Regions from separate parts of the Oceanobacillus sp. FSL K6-0251 genome, predicted to be linked through region 3. Evidence: riboswitches for the same ligand, from Rfam matches in the RefSeq annotation. Region 3 holds a riboswitch; each other region holds the start of a gene.
The links. Region 3 has a riboswitch for thiamine pyrophosphate ahead of thiT (energy-coupled thiamine transporter ThiT). Riboswitches for the same ligand answer to the same signal wherever they lie in the genome.
Positions count from the first base shown of each region.

Region 1: it holds a riboswitch for thiamine pyrophosphate, as region 3 does, so the genes downstream of both, tenA (thiaminase II) here and thiT (energy-coupled thiamine transporter ThiT) in region 3, are expected to answer to the same signal.
Region 2: it holds a riboswitch for thiamine pyrophosphate, as region 3 does, so the genes downstream of both, MKY45_RS02030 (thiamine phosphate synthase) here and thiT (energy-coupled thiamine transporter ThiT) in region 3, are expected to answer to the same signal.

Region 1 covers NZ_JBBORS010000001.1:2,374,896-2,382,452, forward strand. The annotation lists gene MKY45_RS11970 (GMC family oxidoreductase) at 1-1,332, shown strand, start outside; gene MKY45_RS11975 (twin-arginine translocase TatA/TatE family subunit) at 1,360-1,563, shown strand; gene MKY45_RS11980 (NAD(P)/FAD-dependent oxidoreductase) at 2,068-3,114, shown strand; gene MKY45_RS11985 (NAD(P)-dependent alcohol dehydrogenase) at 3,434-4,474, shown strand; TPP riboswitch at 4,625-4,727, shown strand; gene tenA (thiaminase II) at 4,819-5,505, shown strand; gene MKY45_RS11995 (uridine kinase family protein) at 5,806-6,414, shown strand; gene MKY45_RS12000 (LysM peptidoglycan-binding domain-containing protein) at 7,160-7,557, shown strand, end outside.
Region 2 covers NZ_JBBORS010000001.1:370,922-378,478, reverse strand. The annotation lists gene MKY45_RS02050 (ThiF family adenylyltransferase) at 164-1,186, opposite strand; gene MKY45_RS02045 (thiazole synthase) at 1,176-1,946, opposite strand; gene thiS (sulfur carrier protein ThiS) at 1,951-2,154, opposite strand; gene thiO (glycine oxidase ThiO) at 2,151-3,287, opposite strand; gene MKY45_RS02030 (thiamine phosphate synthase) at 3,302-4,030, opposite strand; TPP riboswitch at 4,026-4,121, opposite strand; gene MKY45_RS02025 (suppressor of fused domain protein) at 4,241-5,302, opposite strand; gene MKY45_RS02020 (class I SAM-dependent methyltransferase) at 5,357-5,923, opposite strand; gene wrbA (NAD(P)H:quinone oxidoreductase type IV) at 6,313-6,924, opposite strand; gene MKY45_RS02010 (hypothetical protein) at 7,406-7,557, shown strand, end outside.
Region 3 covers NZ_JBBORS010000001.1:2,695,596-2,703,152, reverse strand. The annotation lists gene MKY45_RS13590 (M3 family oligoendopeptidase) at 1-1,132, shown strand, start outside; TPP riboswitch at 1,197-1,301, shown strand; gene thiT (energy-coupled thiamine transporter ThiT) at 1,444-2,010, shown strand; gene MKY45_RS13580 (response regulator transcription factor) at 2,274-2,966, shown strand; gene pnpS (two-component system histidine kinase PnpS) at 2,967-4,331, shown strand; gene polA (DNA polymerase I) at 4,753-7,389, shown strand; gene mutM (DNA-formamidopyrimidine glycosylase) at 7,402-7,557, shown strand, end outside.

The DNA of each region.
Region 1 (7,557 bases), 320 kb from region 3:
CAGGACTGGGGCATCACTTATGATGAGCTAGAGCCTTATTTTTATAAATTTGAACAAACTACTGGCATCAGCGGAGAAGAGAATCCAATGGGAGCTCCTCGGAAGAACGATTATCCGACAGGCCCAATGAAAAGCACTCCCATCTTGGATCGCTTTAAAAAAGCTGCTAAGAATTTAAATCTTCATCCTATCCAGATGGCGTCCGCAAATTTATCGGAGGCATATGAAAATCCGGATGGGGAAACAATCAATGCTTGTCAGTATTGCGGTTTCTGTGAGAGATTTGGTTGTGAGTACGGAGCAAAGTCAAGCCCGAATATCACCGTTCTCCCTACTGCAAAAAAAACAGGAAACTTTGAATTGCGGCCTGACTCCAACGTGGTCGAGGTACTTCATAATAATGGGAAGGCAACCGGTGTCCGTTATGTCGATGTGCAAACGGGAGAGGAGTTTGAACAACCTGCAGATGTGGTCATTTTGACAAGCTATGTATTAAACAATACGCGTTTACTGCTTCAATCAGAAATTGGCAAGCCTTATAATCCGGAAACTGGAAAAGGCGTCATCGGGAAGAATTATTGCTATCAAATCGGGGGTGGCGCAACGGGCTTCTTTGAAAACGAGAAGTTTAACACTTTTATGGGAGCAGGCTCGCTTGGGGCTACCGTAGATGATTACAATGGAGATAATTTCGATCATAAAGCTTTAGATTTCATTCATGGCGGTTCCATATCAATTACACAAACAGGACGCCGGCCAATTGAAAGCAATCCAGTTCCTAAGGGCACGCCATCATGGGGTAAGGATTTTAAAGAGCAGTCACTGCATTATTTTAATCGATCTCTTTCTGTTGGTGCACAAGGAGCTTCCATGCCGCATCGCAACAATTATTTAAGCTTGGATGAAAACTATAAAGATGCATATGGTAATCCTTTATTGAAGTTAACGTACGATTTTACAGAGCAGGACCGGAACTTACATCGCTATCTTTCGGAAAAAGCCGGAGAGATTCTAAAAGAAATGGGTGCCGATCACGTGGACGTCAGAGAAATCAGCGAACATTATGATATCGTCCCATACCAGACAACCCATAATACGGGCGGTGTCATTATGGGTGCTGACCCAGAAACCTCTGCAGTAAATAACTATTCACAAATGTGGGAGGTCGATAATCTATTTGTTGTCGGTGCTTCTGCTTTCGCCCATAATGGCGGCTACAACCCGACTGGCACGGTAGGGGCACTGGCATATCGGGCTGCGGAAGGGATTATTAAATTTCTCGATGAGGGAGGCCAATTGGTCCAAGTGAGTAAAAACAGCCAGCATGTTTAATGATAGAATAAAAGAGGAGGGAACAGGATGGGGCTTTCCAATATCGGTATCCCAGGCTTGATTCTGATTATTATTCTGGCTTTGATCATTTTTGGTCCCCAAAAACTGCCTGAAATTGGTTCTGCCTTAGGGAAAACACTGACTTCATTTAAAAAATCAGCAGAAGGCATCATAAGTGATGAAGAAGCGAGTGAAACAAAGGAAATACCGAAAGTCAACAGAGAAGGTTGAAATCTTATGTTAATATTCTGCAATGCAATAAGCGTATCCGATGAATATGAGTTTGAGGTTTATTAGTATAGCTGTTTTCATAGAAAGAAATTTGAAGTCTTGTACTAAAAAAGAGAGCTGCACCGGCAGAATCCTTTAGGTACAAGACTTTTTTGCTGTGTATGAGATGACTTTTACCGGTTTTTTTAAGTAGCTTAATCAGGAACGAAAAGATAGAAATAAAAAAAGACACATTGACATTTATAATGATAATGATTATCATTATCATTAAATAGTAGGATTTCTTTATCTAGCGGTTTTGATGGGACGAGTAAACGCAGTCCCAGGTCCAACTAAGGCGTTCGCGAATTGAAGTAATTGAAGACATTTTTCATCTCCCAATTTGCGCATCATTCTAGATATTATCCAATATTTTAGCGTGTGTTTTTTATCGATCTGGTGTGAATCCTCACGAATATTAGAAAAAGAATACAGAAAATTTAACTTATGGAAGGTTGTTAGACGATGACAGAATGCAAAGATGTAACCATTATAGGCGGTGGCCCGGCTGGATTGTATGCGGCCTTTTATTGCGGGATGCGCGATCTATCTGCCCGCATTATCGAATTTAAACCAAACCTCGGAGGGAAGGTTCATATCTATCCTGAAAAAATGATTTGGGATATAGGAGGACTAACACCGATTACCGGCGCTCAATTGATAGAGCAAATGGAAGCGCAGGCACGTACATTTAACCCGGAAGTTATTTTAAATGAAAAAGTGGAAAAACTTGAAAAGAATATGGAAGATTGTTTTGTGGTGACAACCAATACAGGACATAAATACGTTAGCCGAACGGTTATTTTGGCAACTGGCGGAGGTATTCTGGAACCAATTAAATTGGATATAGAGGGAGCGGACCGTTTCGAGGTAAGCAATCTTCATTACACAGTACAGAGCCTTGACAGGTTTAAAGATAAGAAAGTGATTGTTTCCGGCGGAGGAGATACGGCCATTGACTGGGCTACCGAATTAGAGCCCATTGCGGAACAGGTATCATTGGTTTATCGAGGGGAGGAATTCAAAGCAATGGAAGCGCATATCGCTCATCTGGAAGCCTCCTCTGTCCATATCTATAAAAATACAAAAATAGAAAAATTGCTTGCAGACGAAGAAGGTCATCATGTCAAAGAAATCTTGACGAAAAACCAAAAAACCGGGGAAAAAGTTCGTTTTGAAGTGGACGATTTAATCATTAATCATGGATTTGACAGAGAGCTGAAATTTATTAAAGAAAGTCCGTTGAAAGTAGAACTTGAACAGGACTTTTTCGTAAAAGGATCCGGAAAAGCTGAAACGAACATAGCTGGTTTATATGCTGCCGGTGATATTCTTTCATTCGATGGAAAGGTGCACTTAATTGCCGGCGCGTACAATGATGCAGCGAATACAGTGAATCAAGCAAAGCTGTATATGAAGCCGGATGCCTATAATGAGATTTATGTCTCTTCTCACAACTCAAAATTTCATGAAAAAAACAGAAAGCTGCTTTCTCACTTGTATACGAAATAATAAGGCAGAAAATATGAATTTAAATGATACATGCCATCTTCTTATTGACACTATCTCGAACAAAGATAGTGTTTTAATTTTGGAGGAAATGGAATGCCTTACATTGAGAAGCTGTTCTAAGAAAATAGAGGAAGAGCTTATAGCACATTGTATTCTATAAAAAGAGAAAGATCGCACGTTTATTTATCGTATATCAACACGCATGTTACAATGAAGAATATGTTCTTAAAAAATTATAGCTCTCTATTTTTCCAAAATAGTATAGGATGACGTATTTATACGCTTGGCAAAACAATACATATCAAAGAGGTGTAGCGGAATGAAAAAGATGAAGGCAGCAGTTCTGAATAAGCCATTGGATATTGAGGTTAAGGAAATAAATATACCAGAACCAAAGGAAAATGAAGTATTAATCAAAGTGCAGTGTATCGGTGTATGCGGCTCTGATGTGCACTACTACGAACACGGAAAAATCGGGCGTTATGTCGTAGAAGAACAACTCATTTTAGGGCATGAATTAGCAGGAGATATTGTTAAAGCTGGCAGTCAGGTTGAGAATCTTGCGGCAGGCGACCGTGTAGCTGTCGAGCCGGGTGTGGTATGCGGAACTTGTGAATATTGTAAATCAGGCCGATACAATCTCTGCCCGGAAGTACAATTTATGGCAACTCCGCCAGTTGACGGAGCTTGGTCTGAATATGTCACGATTCGCAGTGATTTCGCCTTTAAAATACCGGATCAAATGAGCTATGAAGAAGGGGCTTTAATTGAACCGCTTTCTGTTGGCATTCATGCGATGCAGCGCGGAAAAGTTCATCCCAATGATAAAATGCTGATAACCGGTTTAGGACCTATTGGGCTGTTAGCGATCAAGGCAGCGAAAATATTCGGAGTGAACGAAATCTATTGCTCGGATGTGGTACCATATCGCAGAGAATTAGCGAAGAAATTTGGCGCGACAAAGGTATTTGATCCAACACAAGATAATATTCATGAGGAGATAGAAAAGGCAACAGCTGGCAGTGGTTTGGATATCGCCGTTGAAACTTCAGGTAATGGCCGGGCGGTTCAGGATGCACTGACGATTACGAAACGCGGAGGAAGGATTGTATTAGTTGGATTACCTGCATCCTCAGAAATACCTGTAGATATTACCCATATCGTCGATTCAGAATACGACATTCACGGTGTTTTTCGCTATGCAAACAGTTATCCGACAGCAATACAGGCAATTGGCAGTCAGGACCTTGGTCTCGAGGATGTAATTACCCATAAGTATCGTTTAGATAATATCAAAGAGGCTGTAGAAACCGCCGTAAATCAGAAGGATACTAGCATTAAGATAATGATTTATCCATGATAACGAGTGAAACACACTAGTTTTTTAAGCTTCTTGGAAACCTATTTTTTTAATAGATTTGATTATTTCTTTGCTGATTTTCTTATAAACAAAAAAGACTTGACTTAACAATTTGTTCTGCTACCATAATAGACAATCGAATACATTTCAATTTTCTGCTAGGGGCGCCGTAACGGCTGAGATAAATGTATATTTAGCACCCTTAGAACCTGATCTGGTTAAGGCCAGCGGAGGGAAGTAGAATAAGCAGACAACCATGCGCTATTTTTTCGTGTGTATGTTTTTGTATGCAGATGCTTCCTTCTACGAGTCTTTAGAAAAAAGATTAAAGGAGGATTTTTTTTATGAAATTTACGGATGAATTACGTGCTGCAACGAAGGAAAGCTGGGAGCAAAGTTTACATCACCCATTTGTGCAAGGAATCGTGAAAGGAGATTTGCCGCTAGAAACATTTAAGTATTATATTTTACAAGATATTTACTATTTAAAACATTACGGTAAGATCCACGCGATTGCAGCATCCCAGGCCGAAGATTTTAAGCTGACTGCTCTTTTAGCTGATAAAGCGCGCTTTACAGCAGAGGCTGAACTGACCGTGCATAATGAGCACGCTGAGATTTTAAATATTACACAAGCAGATTTAGATAACTTCAAACCAGCGCCAACTGCGTATGCCTATACTTCGCATTTGTATCGAGCAAGCCTGTCTGGAAATCTAGCACATACTGTGGCTGCCATACTGCCATGCTATTGGTTATATGCGGACATCGGAAAAGTGAATGAAAATGCCACTCCAGAGCCGGAAATTTATCGTAACTGGATTAAAATGTATGCGAGTGACTGGTTTCAAGATTCAACTACCGAAATGATTAATTTACTAAACACTTTAGTTGAAGATATGAATGATAAGGAAAAAGAGAAGGTAAAAGAACAATTTATTATCGCAAAAGAATACGAACTCCATTTCTGGGAAATGTCCTACAATCTTGAAGGCTGGCTTTCAGAAAGTAAAAAAGTGAACAGTCGTTAAGAAGAAACAGAACGGCTTCCAATTTCTTAATGGGTTCGGTTTATTCGTTCCATGTTAAAGAACTCTCATTTATCTGAGGGTTCTTTTTTTGGACTGGAAGGGAAAAGTATTTATTATACCAACTACGCAATTTTGTTAAAAACACGATGCAGCTAATTTACTTGTGATACAATTTTCGTAATGGCAAGAAGCAAACAAGCCGAAAGCCGGAAATTTAGTTTAATAAGCATTTATTCCAAAGAAATGAATACTTGTAGATAGTGAATTTAATCTTGTGTCTGACACGGAGAAGGGATAATCGTGAAAAACACTCAAGTAACAAGAAAAGCTTCCGAGCAAATCGTATCCGCTATAAATGGATACCTGAAAGGACGAATCAGCCCCTTAGTGGTGGCTTTGGACGGGGGGAGCGGTGCAGGAAAATCTACGCTGGCTGCTGAGGTTGCTTCACACGTAGGAGCAACTGTTATTCAGTGTGATGCGTTTTTCGACGCGACGATTACAGACGAGAAATGGAATACTTCTACATCGGAATGGAAATGTCCCAGATGTATTGACTGGCAACGTCTGCATAAAGAAGCATTGTTACCGCTTATAGCGGGGGAAAGCGTTCAATATCATCCTTTTTCTTTTTCAGCTGAAAGCGGTCTGGCCTCATCCTCCATAACGAAAGAGCCCTCAAAGGTCATTATTCTTGATGGAATTTATAGCTCGCTGCCCGAATTTTCTGATGTTGTTGATTTGAAGATTCTAGTGGATGTATTACCAGAGGTTCGCCGTTATCGGCATAATGTAAGAGAGGGGCATGCGGATGAGGCTTGGCATAAGCAATGGGATCCTGCAGAGGACTACTATTTCTCCGTTTTGTGCCCGCCGGCATCATTTGATTTAATCGTCGTGAACGGGTAAGGCACCTCTTAAATGGAATGATTCCATTCCCTAAATTAAATAATATTGTAATTATGTATTGACAATTAAAGTGATAATGATTATCATTATCAATAAGGAATAAGGTTTCTCTATCAAATTGTTCTGTGAATAAATCAGATGACTCATTGTGTTACCCCCCATCCAACATATTAGAGACTTGATAGAGATTCCTTCTCTTTTTTACAGGCTGTTTTTTGGAAGGTGCCATAGGCTTACATAATAAACACGCAATTTCTTTTTCCAACGACAGATTACTTAGTACGCTTATACATAGAATATAATTGGACAAGAAGGAAAATGGGATAAAATCATTGCCTTCATTATTTTAAAATTAAAAGAGGAAGATAAGACGGAGGGAAGAATAATTTAACAGATTACCATACAACTATAAATTACGCACTAAAAGCGTATGATACTGTTATTAGCCTGCGATAAATAATTCGAGAGTTGTGAATTATTTATCGTTTTTATCACTTCGTTATGCGAAAAAGTAATTCATTGATTGGATGTTTTTACGCAAGAACTTCACCAGCATGCTCATCTATGGAAAATAATCAATAGAATAAAATATATTTCTATTTTTTCATTTTTATTACAATTAGATTAAATAGATAGAATTTGAGTTTATAAGCTAAGAAGTGGGGTAGATAGTTACTATCATATTGGAGAGGAAGGTGTTATTATCAAGTATATTTTTTCAATTTTTCTTGCTTTGGCTGGATTCGTGCTCTTTACTGGGGCGGCAGCAGCTGAGCAGCAGCATGAAGTGCAACCGGGAGATAATGTCTATCGTATCGCACAAAACTATCAAGTAGATGTCAATGCGCTTATTGCAGCAAATCCATCCATATCGGATGCTGCATATATTGAAGCTGGGCAAACAGTAACAATACCAGATCAAAACGGAGCCTCTTTTACAGTGACAGCTTATACAGCTGGTCCAGAATCTACTGGTAAAGAACCTGGTGATCCAGCCTATGGTATCACAGCATCTGGTGAGGAAGTAGAAGAAGGAAGGACCATTGCATGTCCGCAATCGCTTCCTTTTGGCACGAAAATACATATCCCGGAGCAGGATGAAACTTACGTGTGCGAAGACAGGGGTAGTGCTATTACAAATGG
Region 2 (7,557 bases), 2.3 Mb from region 3:
ATAAAACAAAACTTCATTCAGCGGAAATTTTTCTTTTCTCCCGCTGAATGAGCCTGATTGAGTCAAGGAGTCAGTTCACCTGATTTCCTATCTAAATTAATATATTTTCCTTTTTTATACAGGGTGTGGAATTTTATGGGCGTTTCCCTGTGATAAAAGTTAATTATCCCAAATAGCGGTGATAGATATTTTTTGCTTCCATCTGGTCCATCGTCCCATGAACCAATGCTCTCCCGTCCTGAAACAGCACAATACGGAAGGAGTCCACTTCAAACGAAAGCAGATAAGGATTTTGAAACAGCTTGATCTGGTTATTCTTCTGCAGCTCTTTGGCTACTTCATTCAAATCTGTTTGTTTACGCTGCGGACGGAGCTGGACGGTATTTCTGCCGCATAACACAGCGGTTTTCAAATGAGAATCGTAAGCAAGGTTTGGATAGCTTCTTTTCTCTGAGCATGATGGACAATCCGCTTTGCGTAAGGAAGCTACCTCTATTTCCACATGCTCATTGTTCCAAAGATCAAAGGAAATGATTTTTCCTGATAAAGCCGCTTCGTTACCCGTCAATAGCTTTAACGCTTCTGTTATCTGCTGGGAGACCACCTTTTGCACAACCGGCTGAATAACGCCGACGCTGTCACAGGTAGCGCCATTAACTGGAATGTATTCCTGCAAGCATTGTAGACAGGGAGTTTTTTTAGGAACCACCGTGAAAGTAACTCCATAGCTTGCTACAATCGCTCCATAAATCCATGGTTTCTGATACTTTTGCGCCATATCATTCAGCAAAAGTCTTGTCTCAAAATTATCCGTCGCGTCGATGATAAGATCTGCTTCAGGCACTATTTTCCGCAATATATCCACCTCAGCATCTCCAACAATCGCATCTATTTTGACATGACTATTCACTTCAGAAAGCCGTTGTCTGGCAGCAATTGCCTTGGGCATTTTCTGTTCCATATCCCTTTCACTAAACAGCTGCTGCCGCTGCAGATTACTTTCTTCTACATAATCCCGGTCTATTAATGTTATGTGGCCAATGCCCGCACGCGTCAAAGCTTCCGCACTGCTCGACCCCAGAGCGCCTGCACCGATAATCAGCACATGGCTTTGGCTCAGCTTCTCCTGGCCAGACTCGCCGATTGGCGCAAATAATATCTGACGATGATAACGATTAGTTTCCAACGCTGATCCCTTCCTCCGGGCTGCTGGCTACAGCATAATCTTTCATCGCAATCCTTCCCGCTTCATACCCCAGTCTCCCTGCTTCTATTGCATATTTCATTGCCTCTGCCATTTTTACAGGGTCATGTGCTCCGGAAACAGCTGTATTCAGTAAAACACCTTCTGCGCCCAATTCCATGGCATACGCTGCATCAGCAGGCGATCCAATCCCTGCGTCGACAATGACAGGCACTTTTGACTGCTCGATAATAAAAGAAAGATTTAATGGATTGATGATTCCTTGCCCGCTTCCAATGGGAGAAGCTCCAGGCATCACGGCGTGGGCTCCTGCTTCCTCCAGTTTTTTTGCTAATACCACATCATCTGAGGTGTAAGGAAGCACTGTAAAACCTTCTGCCACCAGTTCTTCTGTTGCTTTCAATGTCTCTACCGGATCAGGCAGCAACGTTTTATCACAGCCAATGATTTCCACCTTGACCATATCACATCGTCCTGAAGCGGCCGCTAATTTAGCAATTCGCACCGCTTCCTTCGCATCCTTTGCCCCTGCTGTATTTGGTAAAAACGTATAGCGGTCCACATCGATTTTTTCTAAAAAATTGGGCAGGGAAGGATCATAAATATTCATCCTTCTGACAGAAAAAGTGAGTACCTCTGTCTCTGATTTATCTACCGCCTGTTTTTGAATATCAAAATCCGGATATTTACCTGTCCCTAAGAATAAACGTGATTTAAATTGATAGTTTCCAACTGTAAGCATTTGCTTAACCTCCTCCAACAAAATGAACGATTTCTACCTTGTCTCCATTTTCCAACACCGCTTTTTCATGCTCTTCCTTCTGTAATATCTGCTGATTATGCTCGATAATCAAAGGTTTATCTTCCAATCCCAGAAAGTCGATTAAGCCTTTGACATGCTTTACCTCTTCCTGCACTTCTAATCCGTTGCCATTCACTGTGATTTTCATGTTGATTCACCTGCCTTTTCCAATTTTTTATTTTGACGGTCCGCATGAAAGCAATCATAATAAAGCGGGGAAACCGGCTTATTTTCTATTAAATCTGCCATATAAATTCCCGTGATAGGCGATAGTAAGATGCCATTTCGATAATGTCCCTTTGCCGCATATAGGCCTGGGATTCCCGGAATCTCGCCCAAGTATGGCAGTTCGTCAGCTGTAGATGGTCTGATGCCTGCCCACATTTTTCTTATCCTCGCCTCTGCCAGCTCCGGAACCATTTTCTGCGCTCGTGACAGCAGTCTCTGGACGCTTGCGGCATGGACATGCTTATCCATTTTTCCTGGTATGGAGGAGGCTCCAACAATCACCTTTTTTCCCTGCTTCGGAACAAGGTAACAGCCATCCATCCAAAGTGTTGATTGAAATAGCTTCTGGTCCAGTTCTAACAGCAGACATTCGCCCTTCACCGGAATCGCAGCATAATCTGCAGGCAGCAATTCATCTCCGAAAGCTCCTGTTGCAACAATAACCTGGACCGCTTCATAGATTGCCTCTGTTGTCCGGACACCATAAACCGTTTCATTTTCTATCAACAGCTCATTAACGCTTTCCTGCTCATGCAACACCGCACCATAATGAGATGCAGCCAGAGAGAAGGCTTTGGTCAGATGACGGGCGGAAACCTGACCATCATCCGGCAAATACAGGACAGCACGAAGATTCTCCGTCAGGCTTGGCTCCATTTTTTTCGCTTCTTCTACTGACAGTAAATACGCAGGGTTCCCCGCTTCCCGCTGGAAGGACGCGACGCTTTGCAGCTTGCTGTATTGCTGCTGATGAAAAGCAAGCTTCATGATTCCTTTATGAATATATTGAATATCTACTCCTGACGCTTCCTTCAGTTCCTCGGATAAATTTTTGAATAGCGCTCTGCTCTCATGTGCAAACCGAAAAAGCGGACTGTCTTCTGTAAACTCTCCTTGAGCGCCTAACATACCTGCTGCGGCACTGGAAGCCTCGCAGCCGATTTGATTCCTTTCAATGACCAGCACCCGATTGCCTCTTTTGGCCAGCTGATAAGCAATAGAGCAGCCAATAACTCCGCCGCCTACAATAATTTGATCAAACTGTTTATTCATCTTCTCCCTCCTTTTCATATATTCAACGCTTGCCGGTAAGCTCTGACAGTTTGGACCGGATCCTCTGCCTGCCAAATACCAGACATGACCGCGATGCCGCCTGCTCCTGCGGCAGTTACTTCTTTCGCCCGCTCAGGAGTAATCCCGCCAATAGCATATACCGGCACAGACAGCGCGTTAGTCATTTCCTGTAGTTCCGTTAATCCTCTGGGCTGCTGATTGGCTTTGGACTTGCTGGAATAAATATGGCCATACAGCACATAATCAGCTCCCTCCTGCTGCGCCTGCTCTGCCTCAGCTAAAGAATGAACAGACTTTCCTGCCTTCAATTCAGGGAAGCTTTCTTTTACAAGTGGAATGGAAGGACTGTGAAACGCCAGCTGAATACCTGCGCACTGCTTTATCACAGCAATATCTACTCTGTCATTCACTATTATTTTCTCTAATGGCAATCCGATATTTTCTAATGCACCGATGATTTCCAGAATGTCCTTCGCTGTCTTGTTCTTCTCTCTGATATGCAAATAATCAATCTCAGCCTGAATCCGCTTCACTATTTGCAAATGCTGCTCGGAAAAACTGCCATCACTGATCAAGTGCAGATGCCTGTCCATCTTCTTCTCCCCTTTCTTCCATTTTCTTGTTTCAGGATTGGCAGAAGAACGAAAAAGACCACTTATCCAGCTGAGGGATAAGTGGTCTTGATTATATACAAATTCATTGTTCGAATGATATATCGTCATGTTCCTGCCACTTCCCTACGCTAGTGTTAACCAGATCAGGTTCAAAGGGTCCGAGTATTCGTCTCAGCCAAAGGCTCCCCTAGTGTTGCTTATTTAATTTTCAGATTACAAATAAAGAATAACATATAATTTTTTATTTTCAAAGATATTCTTTCAAAAGTGTTTAGCGATTTATCAAGGAAATGTTATTTTACTTTCAAATGAGTTCTCTTACCCAATTACCTGAACAACATTTCCTTCATTATCTTTGATGTATGTTTTAACAATTTTTACAGCCAGCTGTTCAAACGAGAATAGTTCCGCCACACCTTCTTTAGGAATCAGCTTATCACTCAACTCGATTGTACTCTGCTCATCTAAAATTAGACGCACCTTATCCTTCTCCATTGCATATTCTGACTTTTCCCCGGGCTCTATAGCAATGACAATATCAGGACCTGCCAATGTCAGAGCCTTTCCTTTCAAGAGACGCCCTCGCAGCACTTTACTTATGGTTTCGGTTTGTTTTGCCCCCAGAGTCAGCATTGCTGGTTTTTTTCTGAATAAGCCCTTTTTTTCTGGAGTCCACGATAAATTATCGTTAAATAGAAATCCTGTATTGGATCCTTCCCGTTCTCTTCCTTCATCAACTTTTTGGGAGACATCTGCATGATTTAGTAAAGAATCTCTTTTTAAATCGGTAATAAACGCGGGCATATATGGGGAACTGGCAGAGAGAACACCTCGTGTATTCCACGTCTGCATTGCTTCGAGCTCATCATTTGTGATACCAACCATCTGCAGAAATTGCACTTGACCATTTTCTGTTTCTATTGTACCAAGCTCAGAATCCGTAATAAATGCCAATGCAGTTAATGCCGTATCTGATTCCAAACAGATAGGACCATTTGCATCCATATAGTCTCCATTTTTAAAAACATTACCGCTGTTAAAAACATATCTTCCCAAATTCTGAAGCAGATTAAGCGCCCAGGCTGGCGGTTCCTCTTCCCCTTCTTCTTTTTTCAATCTGAACGTTAATTCAAACCCAAAACCGCTTACTTCTGGATTATCGGTTTCTTTTTCGTAAATCTCTGAAAATCCATATGTAACTATATGCCAGTGCAAGCCTGGCGTTTCTGATTGATAAGCGCTGATTCCATCTAATGGATCCGGTCCGCCCAGCGAATAAGAGATCACTGTTCCATAATGCTTCGGTTCCTGCTTCCCATAAATTGCTTCCATTGCATTATCAATTGCATCCCAGCCGGCTGCTTTTACTTCTTCACTCATTAAATTCCTCCTCTGTTTCCCTTTCCAAAAAGACGATTTTTTCTTTCTAAAACACTACCCCTTTGTCGAAATACAAAACATCTCTGCAAAATCAGTGACGATGGTTTTTTTAGGATTACGCTTCACATCATATCTCATTTTCTCTAACCCTTCTTGGTAATCCTGATCATCAATCAACGTTAATATGGATATGTCTCTATTCTCTGCATACCCCAGATAATCCGACACCCTGATTTTTTCTAATCGATATGTCATCTGCAGTTCTGTGTTAAACCCTCTTATTGAAAGCTCATCAAAAATAACTTCCTTTTCCCAAAACCTTTTTACGTCCTCTTCATATGCTGTTGGAAAATAATGATATACCCACCATTTTCTCATATCATGGATAGCAATATTATGCAGCTTGTATACACCGTTTTTCTTCAAGACACGATATATTTCATCAAGCGCTGCTTCCTTCTTTAAAAAATGATGAAAAGCATAATTATTGGAGATATAATCAAACTTTTCATTCTCGTAGGGCATATCTTCAGCTAAACCATGCACGAGTGAGACATTTTTTAATTTGTTCTTCGCCTTTTTCAACATATCCTCTGAAGCATCAAGCCCGTACCAGCTCATGTTTCGACTATCAAAACAGGTTTATTTGAGTATTAAGATAAATACCTGTCCCGCATGCTAAATCTAACACGTGATACATTGGTTTAGGGTATCTATATTGATACTCCTTTAAATCCTTATCAAATTGCATTTCATCTAATCGATATGTATTGCTCTCATATTTATCAGCAATTTGCGAGTAATCAGTTATTTTCACATTGTTTTTCTTTGCCTTTTAATTATTAGGAGGAATTTAAATGCGGTATAAAGCCATTATACTTGTTTTCTCTATGTTTTTAAAAACTTACTATTCTCCTAATTCATGAAGCAACGTCTCACTGCTTTCCGGATATACAAAAAAAGACAGCACCATTCCAAATGAAAGGTGCCATCTTTTCTAATAGCATGAATTATTGATTTCCTTTTTTAACCCATTCAGCAGCTGTCACTGTACGTTGTGCCTGATGCTTAACTGTCGCTTCCACATCTTCCACCATTTTTCCGTCTTGATCAACAGTGACACTTGTACCATAAGGATTTCCGCCAGCTGCAAATACAGATTCATCCGAGTAGCCTGGAGGTACAATGATAGCTCCCCAGTGCATCATGCTCGTGTACAACGACAGGATCGTCGCTTCCTGACCGCCATGCGGATTCTGTGCAGAAGACATCGCACTGACTACTTTGTTCACTGTTTTTCCGCTAGCCCAAAGTCCGCCTTGGATATCTAAGAATTGCTTCATTTGAGAAGGCACATTACCAAAACGCGTTGGCGTGCTGAAGATAAGTGCATCTGCCCATTCAATATCTTCTGAAGATGCAACAGGAACATCCTTGGTTGCTTCTACGGTTGCTTTCCATGCCGGATTTCCTTCAATAGCAGATTCTGGAGCTAATTCCTGCACTTTCAATACTCTTACTTCTGCGCCATTTGCTTCCGCCGCTTCTGCTGCCCATTTTGCCATTTGGTAGTTCGTACCGCCCATACTATAAAAAATAACTGCTACTTTTGTTTTTGTCATCGTTTCTATCTCCTTTGATTCATTTGATTTTCCAAATAATTTATTTAAAAATCCCATTTCTTACACCTCTTTAAAATAGCTCTCTTTTTCTTCGCCAGAACCATCTCCTTTATTGGAGCGCTGCATCCCAATATCTAACTGTTCTTTTTATGCCTCATTTCAGCTTTTTTATACTTAGTGAAAAAATAACCGCTTTTTGAGACCATTCTGCTTCCAACTGTGTTTCATTTAGTTACCTATCATCACCCTTCTTTCTGAATTTATATTTAATCAAACTATAATTAATTCATTTATTTTTAATTAAATATAAATTATATGATGTACTTTTTATTTTGTCAACACATTATTTAAATCATTAGATAAACGATTAAAAAATAGGAAATGAATCAACAGATGAAAATACCCGTATAATTTCATAGAAATCAGAGAAAATACCAATAAGATACCTTAAATAACAATAAAGTAATCGGGGGTGCTCTAGATGAGCCAGCCATATCAATGTCCCAGATGTAAAACAAACCGGTCGCGTTTCAATGTCATTGAACAAGTAGCGAATCCGGTCAAATTAGATGCCAGCACAGGAGAAGTATTAAATGATTACACGCAGGAGCCGCTGGAAGTATTTCACATCGC
Region 3 (7,557 bases):
GAATGAGGACTTATTTGGGCAGACATTAAATCACCTGGCTGGATTTCGCCTGCAGACCTATAAACATTATGGATGGGACAAAGTCTTAAAAGAGCCGTTAGCAAAAAATCGAATGAAGGAAGAAACATTAAATACAATGTGGGGAGCAATTGAAAAGCATAAATCCCTATTTGCAGACTACTTACATCAAAAGGCTTCTCTGTTAAATTTGGATAAATTAAGCATTTTCGATGTGAATGCTCCGATTCAATCAAAAATGGAAAAGAAAAGTTATGATGAAGGAGCTGCTTTTATTGTAGAGCAATTCCGCGGCTTCAGTCCCCAAATGGCGGATTTCGCACAAATGGCGTTTGAAAAACGCTGGATTGAAGCGGAAGATCGTGCAGGAAAACGTCCGGGGGGCTTCTGTACAAGCTTTCCGCTCAGTGAACAAACTCGTATTTTTATGACGTACTCTGGAACACCTTCTAATATAGCTACCCTGGCTCATGAGTTGGGACATGGCTATCACCAGTATGTGATGAACGATATGAACGGTTTGAATCAAGGCTATGCAATGAATGTTGCGGAAACTGCTTCGACCTTTGCAGAAATGATTGTAGCGGATGCATCGGTGAAAATGGCGGCGACAGATGAAGAAAAATTAACGTTGTTAGAGGATAAAGTATCGCGCAGTGTGGCTTTCTTCATGAACATCCATGCACGCTTTTTATTCGAGAAACAATTCTATGAAGAACGGAAGCAAGGTATGGTCAGTACGGAACGGTTAAATGAACTTATGGTGGAAGCACAGAAGGAAGCTTACTGCGGAAGTCTGTCCGAATATGATCCGCATTTCTGGGCTTCCAAGCTGCATTTTCATATTACTGGTGTGCCATTTTATAACTTCCCGTATACATTTGGTTATTTATTCAGCCAGGGAATTTATGCTTATGCAAAGGATTATAAAGGAGATTTTGAAGCAAAATATACTGCTTTATTAAGGGATACCGGCAGAATGACCGTAGAAGAGCTTGCTGAAAAGCATTTGCAAGTAGATTTGTCCAAGCCTGAGTTTTGGGAAAATACCATCGAAATATGTAAACAGGATGTGCAGGAATTTTTGGAATTAGCGAAGAAAGTTGAAAAATAACAGGGGCTATTGCGGTTTTTTAGAAAGTGATTTATACTAAGCCTATACAAAAAAGTGAATATAAAAAGCCTGCAAGGGGAGCCTTTGGCTGAGAGTGGACATTTTCTATGTTCTGACCCTTTGAACCTGTCAGTTAGCGCTGGCGTAGGGATTGTGGACTTTTTGATGGATATAAAAGCAATGTGTGAGTGGAGTTTAAGGTATTCTCTTAAAATGTATTTTTAAAGAATACCGCCATCAAGAAGACTCCCTTGGCATTGCTTTTTTGTTGTCTAAAAAAAGATTGTTCGATGTAAATGGGGGAGAGACGATTGAAGAATAAAACATTATTTTTAGTAGAAGTAGCTATTTTTACGGCACTTGCATTACTGCTGGACATTTTACCGTTAGGATTTAAGCTTTGGCCGCAAGGAGGCTCCGTTTCTTTTGCAATGATTCCTGTCTTCATTGTAGCCTTTCGCTGGGGTCTGAAAGGAGGTTTGTTGTCCGGTTTCCTTTGGGGAATATTACAGGTGGCAACTGGTACAGCTTATATCCTGCATCCCGTACAGGGAATCATTGAGTATGGATTAGCTTTTACGGTAGTAGGGCTTGCCGGAGTGTTTTCGAAGCAGGTTATCGAAAGCATGAAAAACAAGCGGGTAAAGAAATCCTTTGTCTATATATCCGTAGGTGTATTTCTGGGATCAGCTGCTCGTTTTATTTGTCATTATATTGCCGGAATGGTTTTCTTTGGTTCAGCCGTCGAAGGACAGCCGGCGTGGCTTTATTCATTAATATATAATTCATCCTATATGGTTCCATCCTTTATTTTAAGTCTTGTTATTGTGTTCCTCCTGTTTTATAAACAGCCGAGAACATTAGTTGGAAAAGTATAACAAAAGAAAACTCCCTCACACAAAAACCTGTAGCACATCTTGCTTCAGGTTTTTCTTAAACCATTATTTTTATTTGGATAGTTTTGTTAAGTTTTATTAACATTTACTTATGGAATAGGCGTTGAACGTGAATAATGGTAGAATAAAGAAAATAAAATATATAAAGATACATTCTCACATCTTCATTTAACAAAAAAAGGGAGCTTTAAAAGAAGGAATTTTTGTCTAAGAGAACGTATATATGAATAAGGGGGATTTTCTAAGTGGGAAAACAGATTCTAATTGTGGATGACGAGCAATCGATTGTTACTTTATTAAAATATAATATGGAAAATGCCGGATTCACAACAGAGGTAGCATACGATGGAGAAGAAGCCTATCAAAAAGCTGCTGCAGATAACTATGAGTTAATTATCTTAGATGTAATGCTTCCAAAACTGGATGGAATAGAAGTATGCCGGAAGTTAAGAAAGAATGATATTGATACACCGATATTAATGCTCACCGCAAAAGATGAAGAAATAGACAAAATCCTCGGTCTGGAGCTTGGCGCAGATGACTATCTGACAAAGCCGTTCAGCCCGAAAGAAGTCATTGCCCGTGTGAAAGCAATTATCAGAAGAACACAGCGTCCGCTCGAGAATCATTATCAAGCGCTACGGATAAAGGATTTAACGATTTACCCGGAACGTTATGAAGCAGAAATGAAAGAAGAATTGATTACTTTCACACGAAAAGAGTTTGAACTGTTGTACTATTTGGCTAAACATAAGGGAAAGGTCATCTCCAGAGATCAATTACTCAGCAGTGTGTGGGATTATGATTTTGTTGGAGATACGAGAATTGTAGATGTTCATGTGAGTCATCTGCGGGACAAAATTGAACCTGATTCCAAAAAGCCTGTTTATATTAAAACAGTCCGCGGATTAGGTTATAAATTGGAGGAGCCGGTTTAAATGCAAATATTATTTTCGAAACCCTTGTTTCCTAATATACTAGGTATCACGATTGTCCTGGTTTTATCGGGCTGGTTAATGGTACAAGCTCAAGGAAACTGGATATTTATCGCAGCAATTATTTTAGTGGAATTTTTAGTGATTTCCATTATATTTATGCAATTCTACAATAAATACACAAGACCGCTTAATAAAGCTTCAAAAACAGTAAATGAAATGATTAAAGGAAATTATTCTGCCCGTTTTAATAACAGTAATAGTGAAGAAATGGAGCAGTTAAGCAAAAATATCAATAAATTAGCACGAAATATGAATGAAATTACGATTCAGGAACAAATGCATGCCGAGCAATTAACTTCTATTATTGATAATATGAAAAACGGGCTTGCGCTGATTGATGAAAAAGGATACGTTCATCTGGTGAATCGAGGGTTTACGGAAATGTTTCAAGGAAAAGAGAAACAATACCGCGGTCATCTATATTATGAAGTATTTGAAAACGAGGCAATGCACGACGTTGTCCAAAAAACATTTCTGTATGAAGAGCCTGTCAAAGAACAATTTAAAAATAAGCGCGGTCTGACTAAAAACTATATGGAAGTGATTGCAGCTCCTATTTTTAATGAGCATAATATGATTAAGGGTGCTGTCCTGGTTATATATGATATTACGGAATTAAAGCGTTTAGAAAAAATGCGCAAAGATTTTGTTGCCAATGTTTCTCACGAGCTGCGTACACCAATAACTTCTATCCGGGGATTTGCGGAAACGCTAAAGGAAAAACAGCATGATGAAAAAGCAGCAGAAGAATTTATTGATATTATTTTTAAGGAAAGCCATCGATTACAGTTGCTTATAGAGGATCTGCTCGAGCTTTCCCGTTTAGAAAGAGAAGATTTTCAACTTCAAAAAGCAGATTTTAATGTCAAACAGATGATTGATGCGGTTTTGCCGTCTTTAGAACAAAAAGCAGAGAAAAAAGAGTTGCATTTTACGACATCTATTCCAGCTGATATTCATATGTATGCAGATGCAGAAAAATTGAAACAGGTTATTATCAACCTTGCAGACAATGCAATTAATTATACGTCATCAGACGGAAGCGTTAGTCTAAACGTCTCTGAAAAGAATAATCGAGTGTTGTTTTCAATCGAAGATACAGGAATCGGGATTGAAAAAAAGGCTATCCCAAGAGTATTTGAACGATTTTACAGAATGGATAAGGACAGAAGCCGGAATACTGGAGGAACAGGACTTGGACTTGCAATTGTGAAGCATATTGTAGAGGTTCATCAAGGGGAGATTGTTGTAGAAAGCGAAGTGAATAAAGGAACTGCTATTCACGTTTATATTCCGAAAGATTAAGTCATCACTAGCGTTATAGTGATGGCTTTTTTTCTGCGGGGGGCTTCCCTCCGTGCTTTCCCACGATGGACAGGGCGTCCTAGGGTCGGCCGTTGGTCACAGGACGTGACCGTTCTTAGCCGGCCAGGAGTCTCCATGATTCTCCTTCGCTGATTAGTCTTATTGGTATCTACTTGTATTAAATATAATTTTTATAAAATTCATTAACCTGACCACATTGCTGCTCTTTATCTTCCCACCGAAGACCATTGCGCTTTTGGTTCTGAAAGATATCGATGTCATATAGAGACGAGTTTAACTGGTTATGCGATGTGTACAGATTGGAAAAACTATGTAATAAGAACGTGTGCATTATGAAGTTTTCCCCAAACATGATAAAATGAAGTTACTTAAACAGTTGATAGATAAAGGAGACGGAATTATGACCAAAAAGCTAATTCTAATGGATGGCAACAGTATTATTTATCGTGCTTTTTTTGCTCTGCCATTATTGAATAACGAAAAAGGCGTCTATACGAATGCCGTTTACGGATTTACTACGATGCTGCTCCGTATTTTAGAGGAAGAGAAGCCAACGCATATGCTCGTGGCCTTCGATGCAGGGAAAACAACATTTCGCCATCAAACCTATAAAGAGTATAAAGGAGGACGCCAAAAAACACCTTCAGAGCTTTCTGAACAATTTCCAGTCTTAAAAGAGCTGCTGGATGCTTTTGACATCAGGCATTACCAGTTAGATCAGTATGAAGCAGATGATATCATTGGCACATTATCAAAACAGGCAGATGATAAAGACTGGGAAGTAACCGTTATTTCTGGCGACAAGGATTTACTGCAGCTTGTTTCGGATCACGTGACGGTCAGTGTAACCAAAAAAGGAATCAGTGAAATTGAAAAATATACACCGTCTTATCTTCTTGAGAAAATGCAGGTAACGCCTGAACAGATTACTGATTTAAAAGGACTGATGGGAGACAGTTCAGACAATATCCCGGGAGTGCCGGGTGTCGGTGAAAAAACAGCAACGAAGCTGTTAACACAATTTCATACGTTAGAGAAGGTTTACGAGAATCTGGACGATGTAAGCGGGAAAAAGCTTAAAGAAAATTTAACAAACCACCAAGATGATGCGCTAATGAGTAAAGATTTAGCAACAATCAATCGGGACTCGCCCATCGAGGTTAGTCTGGATGATGTTATTTATGAAGGCTACTCTGCCGCTTCCGTCCGTCAAATGTTTATGGATTTAGGCTTCCAATCTCTGTTGACGCGTCTTGCCGGCTCCGACGAAACGGAAGAAGAGGCGATAGAGCATAAAGAGATTCAATATGACATAGTGGAAGAAATAACGGAAGATCTATTTTCAGAGGAAGATGTACTCGTAATAGAGATGTTGGGTGAAAATTATCATACAGCTCAAATAGAAGGTATTGGCATTGTCAACGCCGATAAAAAAAGCTTCATACCTACTTCGGTTGCGATGGACTCGCCTATTTTCAAAAAATGGGCAGAGGACCCTCAGAAAAAGAAAATTGTATTTGATGCTAAGCGGACAAAAGTTGCCTTATTACGGAACGATATACAAATAGAAGGCATAGTGTTTGATGCGCTGCTTGCTTCTTATTTAATCAATCCTGCTGAAAACAGTCATGATATACCTGCTATTGCAAGCAGAAAAGGAAAATATGACGTATCCTTTGATGAAGAGGTTTATGGAAAAGGCGCAAAACAAAAGGTTCCGGAAGAAGCAATTCTCAGTGAGCATGTGATCCGGAAAACCAATGTACTGCTTGAATTATATCCGGCGATGGAGAAGGAATTAGAGGATAATGAACAGGCGAAATTATTAAAGGAATTAGAAATGCCGCTTGCTTTGATTCTTGCTGAGATGGAGCATCAGGGTGTTTTAGTAGATGTGGACCGGCTGAAAGAAATGGGAGACGATTTAAAAGAAAGGCTCAGCAATTTAGAAAAAGAAGTATATGAATTAGCTGGCAAGGAATTTAATCTGAACTCACCGAAGCAGCTCGGGCCGGTGTTATTTGAAGATTTAGGGCTTCCTGTAATCAAGAAGACGAAGACTGGTTACTCTACGGCAGCAGATGTTTTGGAACAGCTGGCAGATCAGCACGAAATAATTCCTAAATTACTTTTGTACCGTCAGTTAGGGAAGCTGCAATCAACCTATATTGAAGGCTTGCAAAAGGTGGTCCGTAAAGATACGCATAAGATTCATACACGCTTTAATCAGGCTTTAACACAGACAGGCAGATTGAGCTCAGTTGATCCCAATTTGCAAAATATCCCTATCCGTCTGGAGGAAGGCAGAAAGATACGGCAGGCGTTCGTCCCATCTCGAGAAGGCTGGAAAATGTTTGCTGCTGATTATTCGCAAATCGAATTACGGGTACTTGCCCATATTGCAGGGGATGAGAAATTGATTGCTGCCTTTAAAAATGATTTAGATATTCATACACAGACAGCAATGGATGTATTTCATGTCGAGAGAGACGAAGTCACCTCGGGTATGCGCCGGCAGGCAAAGGCTGTCAACTTTGGGATTGTATATGGAATCAGTGATTATGGACTATCCCAGAACTTAGGGATTACTCGGAAAGAAGCGAAACAATTCATCGAACGGTATTTTAAGAGCTATCCAAGCGTTAAAGAATATATGGATGACATTGTTGTTGAAGCAAAGCAAAAAGGCTATGTATCCACACTGATGAACCGTCGCCGTTACTTGCCTGATATTACGAGCAGGAACTTTAATGTACGCAGTTTTGCGGAAAGAACAGCGATGAATACACCTATTCAGGGAAGTGCAGCGGATGTAATCAAAAAAGCAATGATTGATTTAGACCATCGAATGAAACAAGAAAAACTGCAGGCCAAGCTTTTATTACAGGTCCATGATGAATTGATATTAGAAGCACCGGAAGACGAGATTGAAATCTTAAAGGAAATCGTTCCAGAAATGATGGAAAAAACGGTTGACATTTCTGTTCCGCTCAAGGTCGATTATTCTTATGGAGAAAGCTGGTTTGACGCGAAGTAAGGGGAAGGGAAAATGCCGGAATTACCAGAAGTAGAAACCATTAAAGAGACGTTAAAATTGCTTGTTCAAGGAAAGACGATTGAAAAAGCAGATGTTCTTTGGGCAAATATAATAAAACAGCCGGATGATGCAGAGGTATTCAAGCATCTGCTGGAAGGACAAACCTTT